Regions from separate parts of the Metabacillus sp. RB-C-LZQ-3-1 genome, predicted to be linked through region 1. Evidence: predicted binding sites of a transcription regulator. Region 1 holds the regulator's gene; the other holds the start of a gene.
What was found. Region 1 encodes LexA, which represses DNA repair genes until DNA is damaged. Its sites were predicted from a motif close to CGAACATATGTTCG; they were not measured.
Positions count from the first base shown of each region.

Region 2: uvrB (excinuclease ABC subunit UvrB) is a predicted target of LexA. The motif match lies at 2,318-2,331, and genes of this name have one in related genera.

Region 1 covers NZ_JBZFLI010000002.1:125,333-129,770, reverse strand. Annotated here, with positions in the region: gene AC4GZ8_RS03995 (DUF896 domain-containing protein) at 165-395, opposite strand; gene AC4GZ8_RS03990 (YneB family resolvase-like protein) at 550-1,221, opposite strand; gene yneA (cell division suppressor protein YneA) at 1,259-1,570, opposite strand; gene lexA (transcriptional repressor LexA) at 1,725-2,345, shown strand; gene glnA (type I glutamate--ammonia ligase) at 2,413-3,747, opposite strand; gene AC4GZ8_RS03970 (MerR family transcriptional regulator) at 3,806-4,207, opposite strand; gene AC4GZ8_RS03965 (methionine gamma-lyase family protein) at 4,313-4,438, opposite strand, start outside.
Region 2 covers NZ_JBZFLI010000007.1:209,006-213,443, reverse strand. Annotated here, with positions in the region: gene uvrA (excinuclease ABC subunit UvrA) at 1-253, opposite strand, end outside; gene uvrB (excinuclease ABC subunit UvrB) at 261-2,246, opposite strand; gene AC4GZ8_RS13695 (DUF2198 family protein) at 2,545-2,778, opposite strand; gene AC4GZ8_RS13690 (GNAT family N-acetyltransferase) at 2,801-3,244, opposite strand; gene AC4GZ8_RS13685 (peptide chain release factor 3) at 3,562-4,438, opposite strand, start outside.

The sequences.
Region 1 (4,438 bases):
ATTACAAAGTCGTTAGACCCTGGAGGCTTTCGCTGTATTGCACTTACACATCCTGTGCGATCTAAGGCTAGGCGCTGGAGCTAGACTCTAAAACTAAGTGCAAAGAGTTTTAAACTAGCTTATCTAAAAAAATAAGAGGAGAAATAGATCTCTCCCCCCTGCTATTAATGAAGATCTTTTCTTCTCTCATTTTTAATTTTTTGAGGAGTTACATCATTTCCATTTGGATCAACAACTGTAACACCCTTTAGTGTACTTTTCATTGATGAACGAAAAGCTTGTAAATATTCTTTTCGCAAAGCTTGTTGTTCTGTCTTCTCTTTCTCTGTTAAGCCTTTTGCTTTTGATTTCTTTGATAATTCATTTATACGATCTATTTTAGACTTTGGTAACATATCAGTACTCCTCTCATAACTAGTAACTATTCTAATCAACAAAATGATAAGAAACTACAATCATGTTTTAGATTATTTAATATTTTGGTTTAATACCACAAATGTCATCATACTAAATTGAGAGGAAAATAACAACTGAATGAACATCAATGTCTCATTGAACATTACTATCATCTGAATTAATTTGAAGCTTTTCTACGTGTTCCTTATACCTCCTATGAACTGTTGCTTTGCTTACTTCGAAGCCGACACCTCTAAGGGTAGCAGCTATTTCATGAAATGTTAGCTTTTTATCTCTTAACTTAAGTATTTCTTCAATTGGTACCTCGATCTTCTCACGACCTCCACCTTGATCCTGGTTTTTTAAATTATTCTGAGGCTTAAATCCATTCTCAATAGCCCGATTCATCCCTCTTTTAATCTTGTAATTGATAAGTTTTCTTTGAAACTCTTCCACTGCAGCTAAAATATTCAATACCATTGAATCCGTTTCTGATAGTTCAGGTTCACCCTTTTCGTTTAGTGTGAATACTGTAGCTTCTAACTTTTTTATTTCGTGTAAAAGGGCAATTTTCGCGTGTCCTCTCCCTAATCTTGTATCATCTTGAACTAGAAGAACCGATGCCTTCTTATCTTTTAATAATGCAAGTGCTTCAATAATTCCATCACGGTCTACATCATAACCACTATGTCTATCTTCTATTACTTTTATCACGTCCATATTATGAGAAGCAGCTAATGATAGTAACTCTTCCTTTTGTCTCTCAATTGACGTGTCCTGCGTATCTTTCTCGGTACTTACTCGACAATAAACAACCGCCTTCATAAACTATCACATCACCTTAACCAAAAAATCTTACTATTTATTCACTAGCAATCTGATGAAATTGATAAATTTCTTCTTTTTGTACTGGGACAAAAACAATGTCTCCAGGTTTTATTGTAGTAGAATAAAGATTATTTTTTTCCTGAACCCATTTGACAAATTCTTGCTTTGAAATATTTTTATTCTCTTGGAATTGATCAGCAATTGTCCAAAGACTATCGCCTTCTTTAATTTCAACTTGATGATAATTTTCTAAGCTATCTGTTTTATTAGTGTAAGTAATTCCTACTGTTATTGCTAGTAGAACGACAAAAAAAGCTAGTATGTAAGATAATGATTCCCTTTTCATAATAACACCCCATAAGAATATTTGTTCGTATTTATAAACTCAGTATAGTACGAACAACTGTTCTAGTCAAGTGTTTTTTCGAACTTATGTTTGTATATATAGGTAAAAGATGCTATAATAAACATAAATTAGAGGATCCGAGGTGTCACAAAGGATGACGAAACTATCAAAAAGACAACAAGATATTTTAAGTTTTATAAAAGATGAGGTCCAAAAGAAAGGTTACCCACCTTCCGTTCGTGAAATTGGTGAAGCAGTAGGACTAGCATCAAGCTCCACAGTTCATGGTCATTTAGCTAGATTAGAATCAAAAGGATTAATTAGACGGGACCCTACAAAACCTAGAGCAATCGAAATCTTAGAAGAAGAAACATCCCATATCCCTAAGAACAATGTCATTAATGTTCCAGTAATCGGGAAGGTAACAGCAGGTCTTCCTATTACTGCAATCGAAAATGTTGAAGAATATTTTCCTTTACCAGATCGCTATGTTTCAGATGATGAACATGTATTCATGTTAGAAATTATGGGTGAAAGTATGATTGAGGCTGGAATTTTAGATGGTGATTTAGTAATCGTTCGCCAGCAGCAAACAGCAAACAACGGTGATATTGTTGTTGCTATGACAGATGATGATGAGGCAACATGTAAAAGATTTTTTAAGGAAAAAGATTATATTCGCCTGCAACCTGAAAATTCAACTATGGAACCTATTATTTTACGAAATGTTAGTATATTAGGAAAAGTAATTGGCGTTTATCGCACTGTACACTAAGTATTGAAGGATAAGCTTTTTTTATAGCAGCAAAAAAGCCTCGACAATTTGTCGAGGCTTTTTACTATTAATACATTGACATGTATTGCTCTCTTTCCCATGGGTGAACCTGTGTACGGAACATATCCCACTCGATTTCTTTTGCTTCAATAAAGTGCTCAAATAAGTGTTCACCTAAAGCATGCTTCATTGTGCTGTCAGCTTTTAATAAATCTAATGCTTGAGCTAATGTTGCCGGTAAATCAACGATTCCATTTTCAACACGCTCTTCTTTAGACATAACATAAATGTTACGATCAATTGGTTTTGGAGCATCAAGATTATTTTTAATCCCATCAAGACCTGCAGCTAATAAAACACTCATTGCTAAATAAGGGTTTGCAGCAGGGTCAACACTACGTACTTCAACACGAGTACTTAAACCACGCGAAGCTGGAATACGAATTAGTGGACTTCTGTTTTGTGCAGACCAAGCAACATAACAAGGTGCTTCATAACCAGGAACAAGACGTTTGTATGAGTTTACAGTTGGGTTTGTCACTGCAGTAAATGCAGGTGCATGTTTAATAATTCCTGCGATAAATTGTCTTGCAGTATCACTTAATTGCAGATCACCATTTGGATCAAGGAATGCATTTTCCCCTTTACTGAATAAAGATAAGTTACAGTGCATACCTGAACCATTAACACCAAATAATGGTTTTGGCATAAATGTAGCATGTAAACCATGCTTACGAGCAATTGTCTTTACAACTAGTTTAAATGTTTGAATATCATCACATGCTTTAATTGCAGAAGCATATTTAAAGTCAATCTCATGTTGTCCTGGAGCCACTTCGTGGTGAGAAGCTTCAATTTCGAAGCCCATTTCTTCAAGCTCTAGAACGATATCACGACGGCAGTTTTCACCAAGATCCGTTGGTGCTAAGTCAAAGTAACCGCCATTATCATTAAGTTCAAGTGTTGGCTCGCCTTTTTCGTCTAATTTAAATAAGAAGAATTCCGGCTCTGGCCCTAAGTTAAAATCAGTAAATCCAAGCTCTTCCATTTCACTTAGGATACGACGTAAATTATTACGTGGGTCACCTGCAAATGGAGTTCCATCTGGATTATAGATATCACAAATAAAACGAGCTACTTTTCCTTTTTCAGCAGTCCAAGGGAAGATAACAAATGTATCTAAATCAGGATATAAATACATATCAGACTCTTCAATACGGACAAAACCTTCAATTGAAGAACCATCAAACATCATTTTGTTATCAAGTGCTTTATCAAGCTGACTTACTGGAATTTCAACGTTTTTAATTGTTCCAAGAATATCCGTAAATTGTAAACGGATGTATTTTACATTATTCTCTTTTACTAAGCTCACAATATCTTCTCTTGAATATTTAGCCACCCTGAAAATCTCCTCTCCAATTTCAAAAAGTTATATTCAATTATTCATTGCTACTATATTAATGGAAAAATCTTGACATGTCACCATGTCTCAATGTAGGTCGATTAAAACGACCCGCCTGCATAAGCTCAGACTTAAGAAGTTTTCGTAATTCAGCATCACTTAAATCAGGTTTTTCAACTGTTTTAGGTTGCTCTTGTTTTTCTTCTTTATGTGAGCTTTTACGGGAGAAAATTTCCTTTATTCCCGCTAAGTTGACACCCTGTTCAATTAAATTACGAATCTCCAATAATTTATCTACATCGTTAAATGAAAATAATCTTCGATTGCTCTCCGTTCTAGCTGGAAAAATCAATTCATTTTCTTCATAATAACGAATTTGCCTTGCAGATAAATCAGTGAGCTGCATAACAATTCCAATAGGAAATAGGGGCATTGAGCGTCGAATATTATCACTCATGTTATTCGCTCCTTTTAGTTAACTGTTTTCATTATAACCTATGTAACATTATGTGTCAATTAAATGTCAGCTTACATAACATAGTTTCGTCATCTATTTTTGTAGTTAACTAACAATCGAGATTAAATTTTTGTCTATTAAAGAATCGACAGCTGAACAAACTGCAATTTTCACATGAGAGTATGTAAGTCCGCCTTGAACATATGCAACGTAAGGTGCCCGTAGCGGTCC
Region 2 (4,438 bases), on a different contig from region 1:
TGGCTGGTGATAGCCCTTCAATGGCATCAACATCAGGTTTATCCATTTGGCCTAAAAATTGACGTGCATAGGCTGATAATGATTCAACATAACGACGTTGTCCTTCAGCATATATGGTATCAAATGCCAATGATGACTTTCCTGAACCAGATAATCCTGTTACGACAACAAGCTTATCACGCGGTATGGTCACATCAATATTTTTTAAGTTGTGGGCTCGCGCTCCCTTCACAACAATATGTTCCATTGCCATAATTGCTTCACCCTTCCGCTTTCAGCTCTAAAATTAAATCACGAAGCTCCGCAGCGCGCTCAAAGTTCAATGCTTTTGCTGCTTCCTTCATTTCATTTTCCATTTCAGTAATGACTTTATCTCGTTCTTTCTTCGTTAACTTCGTTAGTTTACTTGCAGGTGTTGCTTCATACTCTTCTTGATCTTCTGCTGCCATTGTGGCACGGATCACATCGCGAATTTCCTTTTGAATCGTTTGCGGTGTAATTCCATGTTTTTTGTTAAATTCCTCTTGAATTTCGCGGCGCCGCTTTGTTTCATTGATTGCAATCTCCATTGAGTTCGTGATTTTATCTGCGTACATGATTACATGGCCTTCTGCATTACGAGCAGCACGCCCGATTGTTTGGATGAGTGATCGCTCTGAACGTAAGAACCCTTCTTTGTCCGCGTCTAAAATCGCCACAAGTGAAACCTCTGGAATATCCAACCCTTCTCTTAGAAGGTTAATCCCAACTAACACATCATATTTTCCAAGCCGGAGCTCGCGGATAATTTCAATCCGCTCCAATGTTTTAATTTCTGAGTGGAGGTAATTGACTTTAATGCCAATCTCCTTGAGATAATTTGTTAAATCCTCTGACATTTTCTTAGTTAAAGTTGTGATCAGCACACGCTGATTTTTTTCAACTCGTGTTTGAATCTCTCCGATTAAATCATCAATTTGACCTTCGATTGGCCGAACATCAATTGTTGGATCGAGCAATCCTGTCGGACGAATAATTTGTTCAATCATTTCAGGTGAATGTTCCATTTCATATGGACCAGGTGTTGCTGATACAAAAACAATGTTTTCGATATGCTTTTCAAATTCCTCAAATCGTAATGGCCTGTTGTCTATTGCTGATGGCAAACGGAAGCCATGGTCAACAAGCACCTGCTTACGCGCTTGGTCTCCATTAAACATACCCCTGATTTGCGGTAATGTAACATGTGATTCATCAATAATAATTAAAGAATCATCCGGAAAGAAGTCGAGCAGGGTATAAGGTGTTGACCCTGGAGGTCGTAATGTTAAATGACGGGAGTAGTTTTCGATCCCAGAGCAAAAGCCCATTTCTCTCATCATTTCCAGGTCATATCTTGTTCGTTGCTCAAGGCGCTGTGCTTCAAGTAGCTTTCCTTTTTCGCGCATCTCTTCAAGTCGCTCCTCAAGCTCTGCTTCGATGTTTTTAATCGCTTTTTCCATCTTTTCTTCTCTAGTGACGAAGTGGGAAGCCGGGAATATCGCGACATGCTCACGGTCTCCTAAAATCTCACCTGTTAAGGCATTCACTTCTCGAATCCGGTCTATTTCATCACCGAAAAATTCAACTCGGATACACTGTTCATCACGTGAGGCCGGGAAAATTTCCACTACATCACCGCGAACCCGGAATGTTCCTCTTCGGAAATCAATATCATTTCTTTCATATTGAACATCGACTAATTTTCTTAGTAATTGATTACGTTCGATTTCCATACCCGTTCTTAATGAAACAACTAACTCTTTATATTCCTCTGGCGAACCGAGGCCGTAAATGCACGAAACACTGGCAATAATAATGACATCGTTCCGTTCAAAAAGCGATGATGTGGCTGAGTGACGAAGCTTATCAATTTCATCGTTAATGCTTGCGTCTTTTTCTATAAATGTATCTGTTTGCGGCACATAGGCTTCTGGCTGATAGTAATCATAGTAGCTCACAAAATACTCAACAGCATTGTTAGGGAAAAACTCTTTAAACTCACTATAAAGCTGTCCTGCTAATGTTTTGTTATGAGCAATGACTAATGTCGGTCTATTTATTTCTTTGATTACATTTGAAACAGTAAAGGTTTTCCCTGTACCAGTGGCACCCAGCAATGTTTGGAATCGTTTGCCCTGCTTGATTCCTTCAACAAGAGATTGAATTGCTTTAGGCTGATCACCCTGCGGTTTGTATTTTGAGACTAATTCAAATTGATCGCTCACACATAAGCCTCCATTCCGTAATTATCATTATGAATAGTTTACCACAAAATAATGGAAAATCACTAAAAATACGAACTTTAGTTCGCATTAATTTTATTGGTATGTAAGTTGTGATCGTCGTTGCAGGCTGATTTTAGTAGAATTTTGCAACTTTGCTCGTTTTTTTGCAAACTCTATGATTTTTTTGCAAATTCAAAGATTTTCTTGCAAACTTAAGAATTATTTTGCAATCACGAAAAAAAGAGCTCACCATAGCCCTTTTTTAGTTAAGTATTTCTCTTTTTGTTCAACCTCAAACCTATTTCTTCTTTAGCAAGTCCGCCTTCATTTTTCTCGCATAGAAAAAACCGACAGCAAGTGAGACGATGTCGATAAAAAAGATACTCGGACCATGCGTATAGCCTTTAATATAGGAAGCGATGAGCAAAGCCGCTGCCAAGGCTGTTCCAACATAATGATTATAGCTCACTCGTGTAAAAAGAAGGACAAGAAGAAAAGGCATAATGATTGCTAGTATCACTTTTAAAACCATATCTTAATCACCTATTCTTCCATTATAGTGATAAATGATAGAAATACACATCATTCTCTTTTTCATAGCCTATGCTTTCGTAAAGAGCTTGGGCATGAACATTGTCTTTTCCTGTTTCTAATAAAATCCCTGCCGCGTTTGTTTCCTGGGCATACTTTTTCGACTGTTCCATCAATGCTTTACCTACACCGAGTCGCCGGAATTCTTCCGCAACAAATAAATCATTAAGCAGTAATTTTCGTTTCATTCCTACGGATGTAAAAATTGGATAGAGCTGCACAAAGCCGGCCGGCAGTCCCTCCTTGCTTTTCACAAGAAATATAGTCGATTCGTTTAATTCCATTCTTTCCTTAATAAAAGCCTTTGCTCCCTCAAGGTCAGATGGTTGACCATAAAAAATTCGGTACTTGTTAAATAGCTCTGAAACATCGTTCAGGTCAGAAACCGTTGCTTTTATCACGTTCACATGTTCCCCTCGATTCCGGTATTATATATAGGCTGTTCTCGTAAAGATTGTTGCTATTGATTTTTAAAACGTTAGTGGAATGGAGCGGAAGACACTTGACTCCTGCGGGAGGTAGAGGAAAGGCCAAGACCCCGCAGGCGAAGCTGAGGAGGTTTGGCTTCCTCCCCGGCGAATCTTGTGTCTGGAGCGCAATGGAACAACCTGTTATCACGTTACCGCCCTTATTTACAACAAAGTATGCGAAAACATATATAAATTATCATATCATGAAAACCAAAAAGAAAAGGGCTAATTTTCATGCAATTAGCCCTTAAACATTATTTCTGTGATGTCACACCTTGATAGTCGTTCTCTTCCAATAAATCAACTAACTCAATGTCTTTTTGATTTTCTAAAAAGTACCGTAATGTAAACTCATTTTCAAATAGAACGGCATAGGCGCCATAACGGTCACGGACAAGCATGCTTCTTGAGTCAAAGAAACGTTTATCAAACTTCTCGCTCTTGATCCATCTTGGAATTCGTTCTCCAAGTGAAGTAAACTCAAGTTCTACATTGTATTCTGCTCTCATTCGGTATTCAAACACCTCAAACTGAAGCTGACCGACTGCACCAAGGATGATCGAGTCATTTAATTCTTGGCGATATAATTGAATCGCTCCTTCTTGAACTAGCTGCTCAATCCCTTTTCGGAATTGCTTCGCCTTCATAACGTTTTTCGCTTGAACGCGTTTGAATAATTCTGGCGGGAATTGCGGCAGTTCTTCATATTGATAAGAATCTTTACCGCCGATTAATGTATCCCCAATCTGGTAAATGTTCGGGTCATAAATCCCGATAATATCTCCAGGATAAGCTTCATCCACTGTGTCACGATCTTTTGCCATAAATGCTTGGGTTTGATTTAGCTTAATCGTTTTATTTGTACGACTTAAGTTCACACTCATACCACGCTCAAATTTACCAGAGCACACACGGAAAAAGGCAATTCGATCACGGTGTGCCGGGTTCATATTGGCTTGAATTTTAAAGATATACCCTGAGAATTGGTCATTTTCCGGTTCAATTAAGCCCTGATCTGTTTTTCGCGGCTGTGGTTGTGCAGCGAATTGCAGGAATGTATCAAAAAATGTCTGCACTCCAAAGTTAGCAAGGGCACTTCCAAAGAAGACTGGTGTCAGCTCTCCTTTTTCC